Regions from separate parts of the Specibacter sp. BI4 genome, predicted to be linked through region 3. Evidence: riboswitches for the same ligand, from Rfam matches in the RefSeq annotation. Region 3 holds a riboswitch; each other region holds the start of a gene.
The links. Region 3 has a riboswitch for thiamine pyrophosphate ahead of AC1L6K_RS19905 (3-oxoacyl-ACP reductase). Riboswitches for the same ligand answer to the same signal wherever they lie in the genome.

Region 1 (5,524 bases), 1.9 Mb from region 3:
ACGGTCCTTGATGACGGTGCCGTCGGGCACCTCCAGGAGCAGTGATTCACCGTCCTTGCCGTCACGCCAGTCGCCCATGCCGGGCTGGCCGTTGCCGCCGCGGCGGTGGGGGGCGTGGTGGAAGTCAAGCAAGGTGGTGGTTTGGTCGCTGACGCGGAAGGTGACACTTCCGCCGTCGCCGCCCTTGCCGCCGTCGGGCCCGCCCAAGGGCTTGAACTTTTCGCGTTTTACCGAGACGCAGCCATGGCCGCCTGTCCCGCCGGATACCTGCAGAACAACCCGGTCAACAAAGCTGGCCAATGAACTCTCCTTGAGTAGAAACTTGCTGTTTCGCACTAATTCTAGTCCCGTGGGGACCAAGGCCTGATGCCGGCCGGTGGGTGTATTTTCTTACAAACTCTGTGTTAAAAGCCAGTGGAGCGAGCCATGCGGCCCGCTCCACTGGAAAAGCTTTGGTATTAGACCGCAGCTGCAACGATGTTCACGACGCGACGTCCGCGGCGCTGACCGAACTCGACTGCACCTGCGTCCAATGCGAACAGCGTGTCGTCCTTGCCACGTCCAACGCCCTCACCGGGGTGGAAGTGGGTGCCGCGCTGGCGGACGATAATTTCGCCAGCCTTGACAACCTGACCGCCGAAGCGCTTTACGCCCAGGTACTGAGCGTTGGAGTCACGACCGTTGCGAGTGGAACTCGCACCCTTTTTATGTGCCATTTGAAAATGCCTGCCTTTTTACTAAAAGATTCTAAGTGGATCGAACTTTTGATCGCTGATTAAGCGATGGAAGTGATCTTGACCTTGGACAGTTCCTGACGGTGGCCCTGACGCTTCTTGTAACCGGTCTTGTTCTTGTACTTCTGGATGACGATCTTCGGCCCGCGAAGATCCTCCAACTTCTCAGCCGTAACCTTTACACTAGCCAGGTCCTTAGCGGCAGTGGTGATTTTCTCACCATCAACCAACAGCAAAGCGGGCAGCTCAAATGTGCTGCCGACTCCACCGGGGACGCGGTTCATGGTCACGTGGTCTCCAACGGAAACCTTTTCTTGACGGCCGCCTGCGCGGACAATCGCGTACACCACTGGGGAACTCACTTCTCTCGACGTTTATTACAAAGTTTTTATGCCGGCTTGGATCAGAATTGATCTCCGCCAACCGCATGCGCCGCAGTTCAAGATTGAACAGACGCGGGGTGCATACTATGTGCCTCAACGCCGTGGACCTCAATGGAGTTCTGCCATGGAGTGGTTGCCCTAGGTGTTGGCGTAAGCACCGAAGATCAAGAATACGCTAATTCTGCCTCCGGGAGCAAATGACACTGGTTCCGGGTCCCTTGCACCCTCCTGGCAAAACATTGTTTTACCAGCGACGCTGCGTGGTTCCTGAAACCGTACTCACCAACATTAGCGCGACTGCCGCCAATTATTGTCATTTTTGGCCAGTGCGGCGCCGTTTCCTTGCGCACAGCGGGTGGTGTTAATCACCTGCGCCGGTGATACCGCCCGGAAGTTGGCTGTGCGGGGCCGCAAAGAAATCGACCTCGTACTGTGCCGAATGGGCAAAGGCCGCCCGCATGCGTCCACGTTCCAGGGCGGATCCCCGCCGTGCCGCCACGTCCATAATGCCGACGGCAGTCGCCGTTGCCTGCGCAAAGTCGTCGGCGGCGTACGTCGCCAGCCACGCCCCATAGGGGTGCTCCCCCACAAACGACAGGTAGTCGGAGTGCAACACGCGCCCCACCTCCGCATACAACCAATAACACGGCAGCACTGCGGCAACGACTTCCCCGTAGCTTCCGGAGAAGGCAACGCCCTGCAGGTGGTCCACGTAATGTTTGGTGACCGGGCCCTGCTGCAGCTCCGCAGGGTGGTCGCGGAGCCAGTCGCGGTGCAGCGCCATTTCAACCTCGAGGCAGTTTTGGGCGCCGCCGGCCCAGAATTTCTGTTCGGCTTCGGTGGGCGCCAGGGCACTTGCGCGGGCCAGGACCCGGGAATAGCTGCCCAAATACAGCGCATCCTGGGCGAGGTAGTAGGCGAAGTGGTGTCCCTGCAGGGTCCCTGCGGCCAGTTCCTTGATGAAGTCAAGGGCAAAAATGGCCCGGCGCTGCTGGGCGCATTGTTTCCACAGTTCACTGCTGAAGCTGCCCGGCCGTGGCGCCGCCTGCTCCCACAGGGCGTGCAAATGGTTGATGGGTCCCGCGCCGGTGCCCACCCGCAGCGCCGCCGAGGTCTCCAGTGCCCGCCCCAGCCACTCCTTCGCCAGGGCCACGCTTGCCTGCCAGTCCCCTGTCTGCGCCTGCAGCGTGGCCACCGCCGCCGACAACGAACATCCGGTGCCGTGGGTGTTGGCTGTGTCGACCCGGGCCGCGTTGAATTCCTGTACCGTGCCGTCCGGGGCGACCAGCGCGTCGGGGCACTTCTCCCCCGGCAGGTGGCCGCCCTTCACGAGGACCAGGACCTGGTGCAGGGCAGCCAGCTCCCGGCCCTGCTGCACGGCTTCCTGCCAGTCGGAAGCCTCCGGCTGGTTGAGCAGCACTGCCAGTTCAGGAATGTTGGGCGTCACCAGGTGGGCGTTTTTGACCAGTGCCAGCAAGGCCCGGCGTGCTGCCGGGAGCATGAGCTCGTCACCGCTGGTGGCAACCATGACCGGGTCAAGAACGACGACGGGCGGGCGGGTGCGCACCAGCCAGTCCGCGACGGCGTGCATCACCTCTGCCGTGCCCAGCATGCCGATCTTCACCGCGTCAATGGTGACGTCCGCGGCGACGGCGTCCAGCTGGGCGGTGAGGAAATCCGCCGGGGGGACGTGGACGCCCTGCACTCCCCGGGTGTTTTGGGCGGTCAGGGCCGTGATGGCGGCCATGGCATAACCGCCATGGGCTGAAATGGATTTGATGTCGGCCTGGATGCCTGCTCCCCCGGAGGGGTCCGATCCCGCGATGCTCAGGATCCTGGGGTGCCGCACCGCCGCGGGCATGCCCTGGGGATTATCGCCCCGGAGGCTTTCGGCATGAATACTTTCGCCGGGAACAACTTCGGGCGTCGCTGAATTGATGGTGCTGGTGCTCATTGGGACATCCCTTCGCCGGTGCTAACCGGGCAGGTTCAACGGGTATTGTCTCAGCCTGCCCTGATGGCGTGGCACCCCGTGTCGATCTCCACCCTAGCCCCGGCCCGCCCGTTAAAGAAAAAACCCGCAGTAGCCGTCGAAGACCTTGTTCAAAGGCGGTCTTCGACAACAACTGCGGGTTGTCTCATGGCTTTTCAGCGATTAGAGTTCCGAAGCCGGCACTCCCACACCCAAGATGATCGGGCCGCTGCTGTTTTTCACGGGTTGGGCAGCTGCCGGAATTTCCACCGCAGCACTCATGTGCGGGGCGGAACCCTGACCGGCAGATGTTGCAACCGAGGTCTCCACGCTCATGTCGGCACCCCCCTGGGCACTGCGTGCGCTGCGGTTGCGGCGCCCCCGGCGTGAGGACCGTGACCGGTTGTCACCGCCGGCCTCAGACGAGTGGTCGTGCGGCTGGTCCTGGCCAGGCGCTGCCAGCTGGTCCAGGGCCTGCGACAGTCCGGCCAGCGCTGCCGCCTGGTGTGCATTGTGCTCCTCCGGGCTGCCGCTGCTTTCGCTGCGGTGTCCGCGCGGGAGCTCGATGGCTTCCCCGCCAAAGGTGAGCGTGGCGCCGTCGGGCGTTTCCGTCGTTTCCGCAGGCGCCGAAGCAACCTCGGTGCCGGCGGCACTGTGCGGCTGCCCGCCGTCGTGCTCATGATGCGAGGCTGCAGCGGCCGCGGCAATGTTCGCCAGGGCGGCACGGGCTTCATGGGCCTTTTGCGCCTTCTGGGCCTCGCTTGCCTCGTCGTGCACCGGAACGGGGGCGGCCTCGTGCGGCTCAGTTTCCGGCTGCTGCCCGCGGTTGCGGTTGCGCTTGCGTTCGCTGCGGGTTGAGCGGTTGGCTGTCCGTTCGCTCTCGCGGTGTTCGGGCTTGGCGCCGTGGATCTGTGCGGCTTCCACGGCGGGGCTGTGCGTGCGGCGGTGCTCGACGGGAATCTCGTGCGTGACCATGCCGCGGCCGGCGCATGTGGGGCACTGCTCGCCAAAGACCTCGAGGAGCCCGGTGCCCATGCGCTTGCGCGTCATCTGCACGAGCCCAAGCGAGGTGACCTCGGCAACCTGGTGCTTGGTGCGGTCCCGGCCCAGGCATTCGACCAGGCGCCGGAGCACCAGGTCGCGGTTGGATTCGAGGACCATGTCGATGAAATCGATGACGATGATGCCGCCGATGTCACGCAGGCGCAGCTGTCGGACGACTTCTTCGGCCGCTTCCAGGTTGTTCTTGGTGACTGTTTCTTCCAGGTTGCCGCCGGAGCCGGTGAACTTGCCGGTGTTGACGTCAACCACCGTCATGGCTTCGGTGCGGTCGATGACGAGGGAGCCGCCGGAGGGCAGGAAGACCTTGCGTTCCAGGGCCTTGTTGATCTGCTCGTCGATGCGGTGCGCGGCGAAGATGTCCTCGGTCATGGTCCACTTCTCCAGGCGGTCAAGCAGGTCCGGGGCCACATACGTCACGTACGCCTCGATCGTGTCCCAGGCGTCCTCGCCGGAGACGATGAGCTTGGTGAAGTCTTCGTTGAATACGTCGCGGACCACCTTGATGGTCAGGTCGGGTTCGCCGTAGAGCATTTCCGGGGCGAGCGTCTTGTGTGACGAGGCCCGCTCGTTGATGCCGGCCCACTGGGCGCGGAGCCGGTTGATGTCGTTGGTGAGCTCTTCCTCGCTGGCACCTTCGGCGGCCGTGCGCACAATGACGCCGGCGTTCTCGGGCAGGTGGTCCTTCAGGACGCGCTTGAGGCGGTTGCGCTCGACGTCGGGCAGCTTGCGGGAGATGCCTGTCATGGAACCACCGGGCACAAACACCAGGTAGCGGCCGGGGAGTGAAATCTGGCTGGTCAGGCGGGCACCCTTGTGGCCCACGGGATCCTTGGAAACCTGTACCAGCACCGGGTCGCCTGACTTCAGGGCATTCTCGATGCGGCGCGGCTGGCCGTTGAGGTTTGCGGCATCCCAATCAACTTCGCCCGCGTACAGGACGGCGTTGCGGCCGCGGCCAATGTCGACAAAGGCGGCTTCCATGCTGGGCAGCACGTTCTGGACCTTGCCCACGTACACGTTGCCGATGAGGGAGTCCTGCTGGGTCTTGGAGACAAAGTGTTCGGCCAGAATGCCGTCTTCGAGGACACCGATCTGGATCCTGTCTTCGCCCTGGCGCACCACCATGACACGGTCAACTGATTCGCGGCGGGCCAGGAACTCGGCCTCGGTGATGACTGTGCGGCGGCGGCCGGAGTCGCGCGAGTCGCGGCGGCGCTGCTTCTTGGCTTCGAGCCGGGTGGAGCCGCGCAGGCTGGTGACCCGGTTGGGGTCGCTTGAGCCGGTGTCGGACGGGGTGCGGGGGGCACGGACCCGGGTGACGGTGTTGGGCGGATCCTCATCGGAGCCCCCTGTCAGTTCCAGGTCCTGGTCGC
Region 2 (5,524 bases), 580 kb from region 3:
TCATGGTGACCGGACTGATTGAGCGCCGCGGCGGGACCTCTTCCATCAGCCGCCTCGGCGGACTGGCAAAACTTTCACCCATCCTGGCCGTGCTGTATTTCATCCCTGCCATGAATCTCGCCGGCATCCCGCCGTTCTCCGGGTTCCTGGGCAAGCTGGGACTGTTGCAGGCAGGCGTTGCCGACGGTTCGCCGCTGGCGTACACCCTCGTCGTCGGCGGTGTGGCGGCAAGCCTGCTCACACTGTTGGTGATGGCCAGGGTCTGGAACCGCGCGTTTTGGCGCAGCACCGTCGACGCCGAAGATCCAGAACCCGTGCTGCTCGCCACCGCCCCCGATGCCTCCGGCGAGCCGAGCATGCGAGCCCTGCGCACAAGCAAGCATGTGGACGCGGTGGAGGGGCGTTTTTCAGGTGACAACGAGATCCCGATCCTGCCCAAGATGATGGTTTATTCAACCATGGGACTGGTGGTGCTCGGTGTGGCCATGACGGTGTTTGCGGGCCCGCTCATGGACCTGAGCCAGGAGGCGGCAACCAGCATGTTGGACCGCGTTCCGTACATTGAGGCCGTTCTCGGCGTTGGGGCGGCAAACCGATGAGCCAGACACCACGGACGAAACGCAGGGCAACTTTTCGGCAAAAACTGCCACTGCTTGTTTGGCTGGTGCTCGTCTGGGGCGCCCTCTGGCAGGATTTCAGCCCCGGCAACCTGCTTTTTGGTGCGTTGATCTCCCTGGCGGTCTCGCATGCGTTTTACCTTCCGCCCATTGAACTCAGCGGACGGTTCAACGTTTTGCGCGCCGTGACGTTCATGTTCTGGTTCATCAAACAAGTCACCATTGCCAGTTTCCAGGTGTTGTACTGGTCCATTGCGAAAGGGCCGAACATCCGCAATGCGGTCTTGGCGGTGCCGTTGCGCAGCCCGTCGGACTTCATGATGACGGCGGTTGGCCATGTGCTTTCCCTGATTCCCGGCTCGCTGGTGGTTGAGGTGGACAGGGGATCGGCAACCCTTTATGTGCATGCCATGAACGCGCCCACCACGGCGAGTGTGGAAAAGGTCCGCGCGGACATCCAAGGCTTTGAGGCCAGGTTGATCCGCGTCATGGGGACCCGGGCCGAGCTGGCGGCAGTGAAATCCGAACACGAGGGTGCGCCCATGGTGACCCACGCGTCAACCGGCGCTGGCCGTGCCAGCCGCGCCGGGTCCGCCGGCACTCCAACCACCGGGGAGGTGCTGTAACAGCCATGAATACTGTTGTCATTATTGTTGTCGGGCTGCTCACGCTCGCTTCAGCGGGGACCATTTATCGGATTGCCAAGGGCCCGTCGCTGCTTGACCGCGTGATCGCGGCCGATGTTTTGCTGGCCATCTTTGGTGCGGCCTTGGCCACGGAAATGGCCGTGAACAAACACGCCGACAATTTGGCGCTGCTGGTGGTCCTGACGGTGATTGGCTTCATCGGCTCAGTCACGGTGGCCCGCTTCGTCGCGCATAAGAAGGAGGACGTATGAATGCCTTCCTGGACGTTTTGGCGGCCATCTGCCTGTTGCTGGGTGCCTCGATGAGCCTCGCAGCGGCCATTGGGCTGCTGCGCTTTCCAGACCTCATGAGCCGCATGCACGCAGCCACGAAACCGCAGGTGTTGGGCCTGCTGCTGATGCTCACGGCCATGGGGCTGCAGCTGCGTGTCTGGTCTCTGGTGCCCATTTTGCTGATTGCCTGGCTGTTCCAGCTGCTGACCGTTCCAGTTTCTGCACACATGGTGGGCAGGGCCGGGTACCGCACCAAGCACCGCCGCCCGGAACTGCTCAGCGTGGACGAACTGGACCAGGTCGTGGCCGCCGTCATCGAAGACGACACCAAGAGCTAGCCCGGCCCGCCCGTGGGCATGGGAGCGCAAAAAAGGCGCCATTCGCCGTCATTCACGACGGCGGATGGCGCCTTTTTCGTGCGGGCTCAGACCTCTTCGGGGTGCTTGTTGAAGCGGGCAATGGCCTTCTGTGTGGTGCGCTGGGCCAACGTCTGGATGATGGCCGCCACGACAGAGGAGACCAGCGCAAAAGTCAGTGCGGAACGGAGACTGTTCTCCAGATCCGCACCATCCTTCGGCGGCTTGTTGCCGGTGCTTTTCTCCCAGGCAGTGTCCACGAGCTTGCTGGCCGCAAAACCAGCCCCGAGGCTTATCCCTGTTCCGAGCAGTTTGAAGACGATGTTCATGAAGTACTCCTGAATTCTGTGGCCGGACAATTGCGGGAATAACCCTACTGCCAGCCTAACGCCTTGCACCGGCTGCCGGAGGGTGGGGCAACCGTGGAAACACACCCATCATGAGGCACGCACCCCATTTCGCGAGCACTTTAATTCACTCGCGTCGTCCCCTCGACAAGCCGGATGCATGGGTGGACCATGGAAAGTGCGCGCTTGTTTGCGGTCCTTTGCATCTGTGGCAGCTGTGAACATGCCGTAGTTTGCAGTCGCCGTCCACAAAATGGTGGAACGTGGCGCCCCGGACCTGGAGCTCAGGTGGTCCGGCGTGCAACCGGCCACCCTGTCATGGCAGGGTGGCAGAGCTGGCCCCTTTTGAGGGGAGGGACCCATCTCGTGCGGATGCCTGACCAGGCGGCCGCACCTTTCGAGAAGGGAACGACCCATGAGGCGTCGTTTAGAAAATCATCGCCTGCAGCGCATTTCATCACGCAGGGTTCCGATGCTCGTTGCAGCAATTTTGGCGCTGCTGATGCCGCTGGCCCTTTCAGGACCGGCAGTTGCCAACTCCGGCGGAGGCTGGCACGGCCATCACGGCCCGCAAACCTGGACGGTTTTGGCTGGCAATGAGTCCCCGAACCAGGCCATCCAGAGCATGGCATTTCTCCCCGCCAACGTCTATGTCAACGCGGGGGACACCGTCAGTTGGCTGGCGAACTCGGCAGAGCCTCACACCGTCACCTTGTTGCCACCGGGGGTGCCGTTGATGGAATTCAACCCGGGCGACCCTGCACAGCTGTTTCCCGTTGGCGGCAGCTCCTATGACGGCGCGTCCTACTACAACTCGGGCATCCTGAGCAACGTTACCGACAGCGGCCTCCCGGCCGTCACGGGCTACAGCCTGAAGTTCCCCGCCGCAGGCAACTTCACCTACTACTGCCTGGTCCACGGCGCCATGATGAAGGGAACCGTGCATGTGGCGGCCGCCGGCACACCGTACCCGTACACGCAGAACGACTACAACAAGCAGGCGAAGAAGGAGGCACACAGCATCCTGAAGGACGGGCGTGCGCTGTGGCACGCAGCAGAGGCGCTGGCTGACTCGCACCATGTCTACGTCGGCACCGACGACGGCATGACCATGGTCATGCGGTTTATCCAGCCCACCGTTCGTGTGCACGTGGGTCAAAAGGTCACGTTCATCAACAACGGCATGGCAGCCCCGCACACCGTCACATTCGGCACCGAGCCGGCCAACTTCGGCCCGCCGTCGGGTAATCCGGCGAAGTTCGCCGGCGGGAACCTGAATTCGGGGATCATGATTCCCGGATCCACGTTCACCGTGACGTTCAACAAGGCAGGGACGTTCAGCTACATCTGCGCCCTGCATGACTACATGGGAATGGTGGGCAAGGTGGTGGTGAAGTAGCACCACCCCAACCCAACCCAGCCAAGCACGAGGGCGGGAGGCCCACCCAGGGGGCCTCCCGCCGTCGTGCGTCACGAACATTGGCCCCGGGAACGTGGCGGGGGTAAACTGAAGCCGCAATTCAAACACGACAGGGGAGCGTCCACCCGGCTTGGGTATCGGCGCTGAGAGTGCGGTTCGCCGCAGACCCTCGAACCTGCTCCGGCTAGTACCGGCGAAGGGAGTCGAGTTCTCTTCGGCTGCGCGGAAATACCGACGCATCCGCCCCTCCTGCAAAGGAGGAATCATGAGCAAGTCATTCGCGGGCGAAAACGCCGCGCAAAAAAACACGCCAAACAACCCGGTGGCACGGAAAAGCACGTGGCGGGTGGTCGACATCGTTGTGGTGTCGGTTCTCGGTGTGGCCGTGGGTGTCATCTTCTGGCTGTGGTCCGCCGGCTACGGCCTGGTCAGCGCCTTCACCGTCGCCTTCCCGCCCATCGGTGCACTCTACGGCGGGGGTTGGCTGATCGCCGGCGTGCTGGGCGGGCTGGTGATCCGCAAGCCCGGCGCTGCACTGTACTGCGAACTGATCGCGGCCAGCGTCGAGGGCCTGCTCGGTACCCACTTTGGTTTCACCGTGCTGCTCTCGGGCCTCGTGCAGGGGCTCGGTGCGGAGTTGGGCTTTGCACTCTTCCGCTACCGCAAGTTCACGCTGCCCGTGTCGCTGCTGGCCGGTGCGCTGGCCGGGCTGGCCATGGGCCTGAACGACAGCGTGGTGTACAACGTGGCCTGGGCCATTGAATGGAAAACCGTCTACGTTGTCCTGGCCATGATCTCCGGTGCCGTCATTGCCGGCTTGGTGCCCTGGTTGGCCGTCCGCGCACTGGCCCGCACGGGAGCGCTGGCGAATCTGCCCTCGCGGGGAGCCGCCACCGAGAGGGCGGTCTAGCCTTGGCGTCAACACAGCCACGGGGTGCCCCGGCGCGGATCTCCGCCAGGGGCTGGGGCTGGCAGCATTCGGGCCGCCATGACCGTGCGGTGCAGGGCCTGGACCTGGAGATCGCCCCGGGGGAGCGGGTGCTGCTGCTGGGCCCCTCCGGCGCGGGCAAGTCCACGCTCCTGCACGCGCTCGCCGGCGTGCTCGGCGACGACGAGGACGCCAACGAAATCGGCGAGCTCCGCATTGACGGCCGGCCCGTGGCGGAATCCCGTGGCCGGGCCGGCCTCATGCAGCAGGACCCGGACGCCCAGGTGGTGCTCTCACGCGTAGGCGACGACGTTGCCTTCGGCGCCGAAAACCTGGCCGTCCCGCGCGATGAAATCTGGCGCAGGGTGCACGCCGCCCTCGAATCCGTGGGCCTCGCACTGCCCCTGGACCACCCCAGCTCCGCCCTCTCCGGCGGACAAAAGCAGCGGCTGGGCCTGGCCGGCATGCTGGCCATGCGCCCCGGCCTGCTGCTGCTGGACGAGCCCACCGCCAACTTGGATCCCGCCGGGGTTGTGGAGGTCCGCGACGCCGTGCGCCACAGTCTCGACGAAAGCGGAGCCACCCTGGTGGTTGTCGAACACAGGGTTTCCGTGTGGCTCGACGTGGTGGACAGAATCGTGGTGCTGGCCCCGGACAGCCTTGGCGAGCCGGGCGGGGTGCTCTTCGACGGCCCGCCCGCCAGGGTGCTGGCGCAAAGCCGCGAACTGTTGGCCGGCGCCGGAATTTGGGTCCCCGGACATGTCCCCCACGTCCGCCCGCGCAGCAACGCAGTCCCACGCCAGCCAATGGACGACGCCGGAACCGGCCTGCTGCTTGAGGCAACGGATCTCGCTGTCTCCCGCACGAAAGGGCGGCGCAGGCACCCCGCGGTTCCTGCCGCCGTCGTTCCTTCCGTGCAGGTCAAGGCAGGGCAAGC
Region 3 (5,524 bases):
CGTCCTGGGGCAAGGTGGAGCCGGTGGCCCCGAATCTGCTCTCCGAGGTCGCCATCGTCTCCCGGCTGGCCCGGGCCACATTGGGCGAGAAAGTGAGCGTGGACTGGGCAGGCTTCGAGAAGAACTACGACCTGATCCGCGAGCACATCTCGCACGTGGTGGACGGCTGCGAGAACTACAACCAGCGGATCCGCCAAGAAGGCGGCTTTGTGATGGCAAACGGCCCCCGCGACTCACGGACCTTCCACACCGCCACCGGCAAGGCCATATTCACCGTCAACGACCTGGAACACGTGGAATGCCCGCCGGGACGACTGATCCTGCAAACCATGCGTTCACACGACCAGTTCAACACCACGATCTACGGCCACGACGACCGCTACCGAGGTATCAAAAAAGGCCGCCAGGTCGTCTTCGTCAACCTTGAAGACCTGGCCGAACTCGGCCTTGCCGACGGCCAGTACGTCGATATCCACGGCGAATATGAGGACAACAAAGAACGCATATTACGCAATTACCGGGTGGTGGCCTACCCCAGTGCCCGGGGCTGCGCGGCCGCATACTATCCGGAAGCGAATGTACTGGTTCCACTGGAGTTCGTGGCGGAAGGAAGCAACACCCCGGTGTCCAAACAAGTCGTGGTCCGGCTGGAGCCAGCCCGCAACGGCGAGGGAGTAGAGGGTGGGGGGACCGGGGCCTCGGTCACGGTCTGACCCGGGCTGGGCAGGACCGGGACCGGGCGATTCCAAAAGGAAAACACCAGGCCCTGGCTCCGGCCTACTGGGCGGTTTCTGTCCAGCCACCGCCTTCGGGACCCCCCTCGTTGACTGCCTCGCACAGCTTCATGACCTTCTCTGCAGCGTTGGTCACGGCCGTCTGAGTATCTACGCCGCCGCTGGTGGTGGCCAAAGCCGCAGCGTAGCCGACATAGAAGGCGCCGATCGGGCCGGCAGACGGGCTCACCGAACGGGATGATTTCTCAGCCACCTTAAGGATCAACTCAGCGTCCGCTTCCAGGTCCAGGATCTGCAAGGCATGCAAGAGCCGGTGGCTCCAATCGTCCAAGGCACGCTTTTCATCGTCATAGTCCGTCATAGCTGCTCCTTCGGTTTCGTGAGGGATCTTCCCGCCGGTGCCAGGCCTCCCGGCGATCATTCCGCCCTCAAGGCTTAGCATCCGAAGCAGGAGTAAAACAAGGTTTGTCGGTAGTTGTTTTGTTCCATTGGTGACATGACTGTCGGTCCAGTGCGGCATGAGAGCAAGACACCACCACGACGCATCAGAACTGTGCTCGAGGCCGGACTTAGGACTCTAGCCTGGGTGGTGAGGGGGTTTGGCGATACCGGGCCACCTGACCCCTCGACGGGGTTCACTATCTGCGTCTCCGGGCACGGGTGGGTGTTTAGCTTGTGCATGGCACGCAGCGTTCTCGAAAGGGGCGTACTTCGAGTTGGCCGATGGGGATGGGCTCGAGACAGGAGATGCAGATGCCGTAGGTGCCTGCCTCGAGGCGCTGCATCGCGTCTTTGGCCTGACTGGCGTCTACACGTGCGGCTTCAAGGAGGCCTGCCTGCATGGACCAAAGGGAAGAGAGGGTTTCACCTTCGGGATCGTGTTCATCATCGTCGGACTGGTTGCGACGGGTACGAACCACCGCGGTGAGGTCAGCTTCGAGTTTGTGCACTCGGGCCTGTATGCGCTCTAGGTGATCGTTCAGGAGTGCGCGCTGTTGCTCGTCTTGGGTCATGGATTCATCTCCTTGATGATCTTTTGAATCTTGTTCAGAGGCTCCCGCACGGAGTGCTCGTGGCCGTTGCCGGTCGGCTGGTAGTAGACGTGGCGACCGGGTTCGTCGGGGAGATTTTGCTGACGAACCACCCCGGGAGAATCTGCCACCACATCTCCCATCCTAGGAACTTTCCCCTGCGTCTGTGCTGTTCGTACCGGATTCCCGACACGAACGAACAGCACTCAGCGGTGGGGACTTACGCGACGGCTGTGCCCCTGCGCGCAGCCACAGCCGCGAAGTCAGTTGTGCCTGCCGCGGCTTCCTCGTGCGTGCGGAAGGCCGCCGGGGTGTCCAACGCGGATGCGACCCGGTTCTCGAAGGAATGGCGGGCTGAGCGTGAGAGTGCCGGGTCGAAGAGCGCCGCGACGCTGGCCACTATCACTGAGCAGGCCCTGCGCTTGGCCGGAACTGTGTGGGAGGAAGCCGTTCGCACGGCAACGGCCGAGCATGCCATCTACGACTTCATCGGCAAGGAGGGCAAGGCGGTGCCCTACGGAATCTATGACGTCGGGGCGAACACCGGGCTCGTCAACGTCGGCTCCGAAACCGGCGCCTTCGCCGTCGAGTCGATCCGCCGCTGGTGGACAATAGTCGGCCACCCCGCCTACCCGGACGCGAAGAGGCTGCTGGTCACCGCGGACGGCGGCGGATCCAACGGGTCCCGCCGCGGCTGTGGAAAACCGAACTCGCCGCTCTGGCCGCCGAGACCGGGCTTCAAATCACCGTCTGCCACCTGCCCCCGGAAACGTCCAAGTGGAACAAGATTGAGCACCGGATGTTCTCCGCCATCACCATGAACTGGCGCGACCGGCCCCTTCAAACCCACGAAGTCGCCGTCCAGACCATCGCGGCAACCACCAACAAATCCGGGCTCACCATCGAGTCAATGCGCGACACCAACACCTACCCCAAAGGCACCAGGATCACCGACCAACAAATGAAAACCTTCGAAGCGACCCGCCTGCACCGGCACGACTTCCACGGCGACTGGAACTACACCGTAACCGCCGCCCCCAAGGAGAAAACGACACGCCCGAACAACAAGAACCAATTTCAACGTGAGCCCTAAGAGCATCTTGAGGCACCATAAACGCGCCGGCGCGTGTCAGCTCGAGCCTCTTCTAGAGAGTCGAACGTTTTTCGCTCGGTCGCAAATACATCTGTACAGGAGATCGATACTTCGTAGGGCTCTGTTGCGTCATCTGTTACCGGGGCTCCGGTACAGATGAGGGCCCGGGCACGGCTGGAGGGTGGCGCCCGCAGGTTGGGCGCGGTCTCGTATTAGTTCTTTGGAGCGGCGGACAGGCCGGCGCACACAACCCGTGGAATTACTCAGAGTAGCCGGCAATCAGCCGGTCAGAAGCTCTCCATTTTCCATGTGGGCAGCTACGGCAACACTTTGCAGCGCTGAGTCGAAGAGGGAGGACACGGCGTTGCGTGCCGCCGTCCGAACCGTGGTAGTTTGGCCGAGGACACGACACGGGGTGCCGCCTGGCGGCTGAGAGCTAGACCCGTTGAACCTGATCTCGATAATCCGAGCGAAGGGATGCCGGTCCTGCAGCAATGACGATGTGTCCCCTCGAGCCAGACCTTCGTGCATTCCTGGCATCCTTTCGCTCCGCTGAAAGGTGTATGACATGCAAATCAAAGACCAGATCGTACTGATTACCGGAGCAGGCCGCGGACTAGGTGCCGATGTGGCCCGTTCCTTCGCCCGGGAAGGTGCCAGGGTGGTGCTGAACTACCGCAACAGTGACGCGGCGGCACGGGAACTGGCCGCTGACATCGGATCTGAACAAGCCGTTGCCTTGCGCGCCGATGTCACCCGCCCCGACGAGGTCCAAGCCATGGTGACTGCCGCAGCTGAGCATTTTGGTGCGACCATTACCACCGTCATCAATAACGCCTTGCCCGATTTTTCCTTTAACGGTGACGCGCGGTCAAAGGCGGACGGCATTGGCTACGACGAATTTACGGCCCAGTTTTCCGGCGTTGTGGGCGGTGCGCTGAACACGATTCAGGAGGTGCTGCCGGGCATGAAAGACGCCGGGTTCGGTGTCATCGTGAACATTGGCACCAACCTTTTCCAAAACCCGGTGGTGCCCTACCACGACTACACCGCGGCCAAGGCTGCCCTACTGGCACTGACACGCACCTTCGCTGCCGACCTGGGCCCGTCCAAAATTCGAGTGAACATGGTCTCCGGGGGACTGCTGCGCACCACCGACGCCTCTGCCGCCACACCTGAGCAGGTCTTCGACTTGATCGCTGGCGGAACACCTCTGCGCAAGGTCACCACACCAGCTGAATTTGCTGATGCAGTGCTGTTCTTCGCATCACCCTGGTCCCGGGCAGTGACGGGACAAAACCTCGTGGTCGACGGCGGACTGGTGATGAACTAGTGATGGCAACTGACGGCGTCACCAACACGCGGCAAATGCACATCAACGCCTTCCTCTTCGGTGCAGGGCACCACACCATGGGCTGGCGGCATCCGGATTCCAGCGCCGACCGTGTCGGGGACATAGCCTATTTCGAGGAGCTGGCCCAGCTGGCTGAAAGCGGATGCTTTGACGCGGTTTTCTTCGCCGACGGTCACAGCGTCAACCGGCAGTATTCCGCCGGTGTGCCCTCGCTCTTGGAACCGATCACGGCACTGAGTGCCCTTGCCCGGGCCACGAAACACATTGGCCTGGTCACCACCGTCTCCTCCAGCTTCTACACACCCTTCCACGCCTCCCGCATGCTGGCCTCCCTGGACCACATCAGCGGCGGCCGAGTGGGCGCAAACATAGTCACCTCCATGTTCGACGCCGAGGCGCAAAACCACGGGTTCGCGGCCCTGCCCACGCACGCCGAACGCTATGAGCGGGCGGATGAATTCGTCCGGGTGATCCAGCGGCTCTGGGATTCCTGGTCGGACCAGGCATTGCCCAAGGACCGGGAGCTGGGAACATTTATTGATCCGGAACAGATCCAGCCGATCAACCACGCCGGGAAGTATTTCTCCGTGGCGGGGCCACTGAATGTCCCCCGTTCCCCGCAGGGGAGGCCGGTGCTGTTCCAAGCGGGTTCCTCGGAGGCCGGACGAGATTTTGCTGCGCAATTTGCCGAAGCCATCTATTCGGTGTCGTGGGACAAGGACTCCGCAATCGAATTCGCCACTGACATGCGGACCCGCCTGGCTGCTGCCGGCCGAGACGGGACCACGGTCCCGATTCTTCCCGGCCTTGTCACCTATGTCGCCGCCACCAGTGAGCAAGCCATGGAGAAAAAACGGGCACTGGACGCCTACCTGGACATTGACACAGCCATCGGCCAGCTCAATATTTTCACCGGAATGGACTACAGCGGACACGGACTCGATCACCTCGTGGCCCCGCTGCCCCCTGCCGCAACATTCACGGGGCCTCAGGGCCGATACCTCACGGTGCAGCGCATCATTGCGACGATGCAACCTACCTTGCGAGAATTGTTGGGCTTTTTGGCCGCCGGGGGTGGGCACGCCACCATGATGGGAACCGCCAACGAAGTCGCGGATGAGATACAGGCCTGGTTTGAATCGGGCGCCTGCGACGGATTCAACCTCATGTGCCCCGCCTACCCTGAATCACTCAGGAATTTTGTGGAATTGGTGGTGCCAATCCTGCAGGAACGGGGGATCTTCCGTTCCTCCTATCAGGGGAGCACCCTGCGGGAGAATTTGGGCCTGGCACGTCCCGACTCGCACCAGGG

Region 1: another riboswitch for thiamine pyrophosphate. It lies ahead of thiD (bifunctional hydroxymethylpyrimidine kinase/phosphomethylpyrimidine kinase); the one in region 3 lies ahead of AC1L6K_RS19905 (3-oxoacyl-ACP reductase).
Region 2: another riboswitch for thiamine pyrophosphate. It lies ahead of AC1L6K_RS01685 (ECF transporter S component); the one in region 3 lies ahead of AC1L6K_RS19905 (3-oxoacyl-ACP reductase).

The regions. Positions count from the first base shown of each region.
Region 1 covers NZ_CM155265.1:2,471,053-2,476,576, reverse strand. The annotation lists gene obgE (GTPase ObgE) at 1-300, opposite strand, end outside; gene rpmA (50S ribosomal protein L27) at 459-716, opposite strand; gene rplU (50S ribosomal protein L21) at 776-1,084, opposite strand; gene thiD (bifunctional hydroxymethylpyrimidine kinase/phosphomethylpyrimidine kinase) at 1,479-3,071, opposite strand; TPP riboswitch at 3,062-3,160, opposite strand; gene AC1L6K_RS11370 (Rne/Rng family ribonuclease) at 3,273-5,524, opposite strand, start outside.
Region 2 covers NZ_CM155265.1:348,971-354,494, reverse strand. The annotation lists gene AC1L6K_RS01715 (Na+/H+ antiporter subunit D) at 1-599, shown strand, start outside; gene AC1L6K_RS01710 (Na+/H+ antiporter subunit E) at 596-1,243, shown strand; gene AC1L6K_RS01705 (MrpF/PhaF family protein) at 1,249-1,515, shown strand; gene mnhG (monovalent cation/H(+) antiporter subunit G) at 1,512-1,874, shown strand; gene AC1L6K_RS01695 (DUF4235 domain-containing protein) at 1,961-2,221, opposite strand; gene AC1L6K_RS01690 (plastocyanin/azurin family copper-binding protein) at 2,655-3,638, shown strand; TPP riboswitch at 3,761-3,878, shown strand; gene AC1L6K_RS01685 (ECF transporter S component) at 3,925-4,569, shown strand; gene AC1L6K_RS01680 (ABC transporter ATP-binding protein) at 4,572-5,524, shown strand, end outside.
Region 3 covers NZ_CM155265.1:4,408,120-4,413,643, reverse strand. The annotation lists gene AC1L6K_RS19930 (FdhF/YdeP family oxidoreductase) at 1-713, shown strand, start outside; gene AC1L6K_RS19925 (DUF6457 domain-containing protein) at 778-1,095, opposite strand; gene AC1L6K_RS19920 (TraR/DksA family transcriptional regulator) at 1,403-1,747, opposite strand; gene AC1L6K_RS19915 (hypothetical protein) at 1,744-1,896, opposite strand; partial or broken gene AC1L6K_RS19910 (ISAzo13 family transposase) at 2,245-2,858, shown strand; TPP riboswitch at 3,260-3,353, shown strand; gene AC1L6K_RS19905 (3-oxoacyl-ACP reductase) at 3,427-4,191, shown strand; gene AC1L6K_RS19900 (LLM class flavin-dependent oxidoreductase) at 4,194-5,524, shown strand, end outside.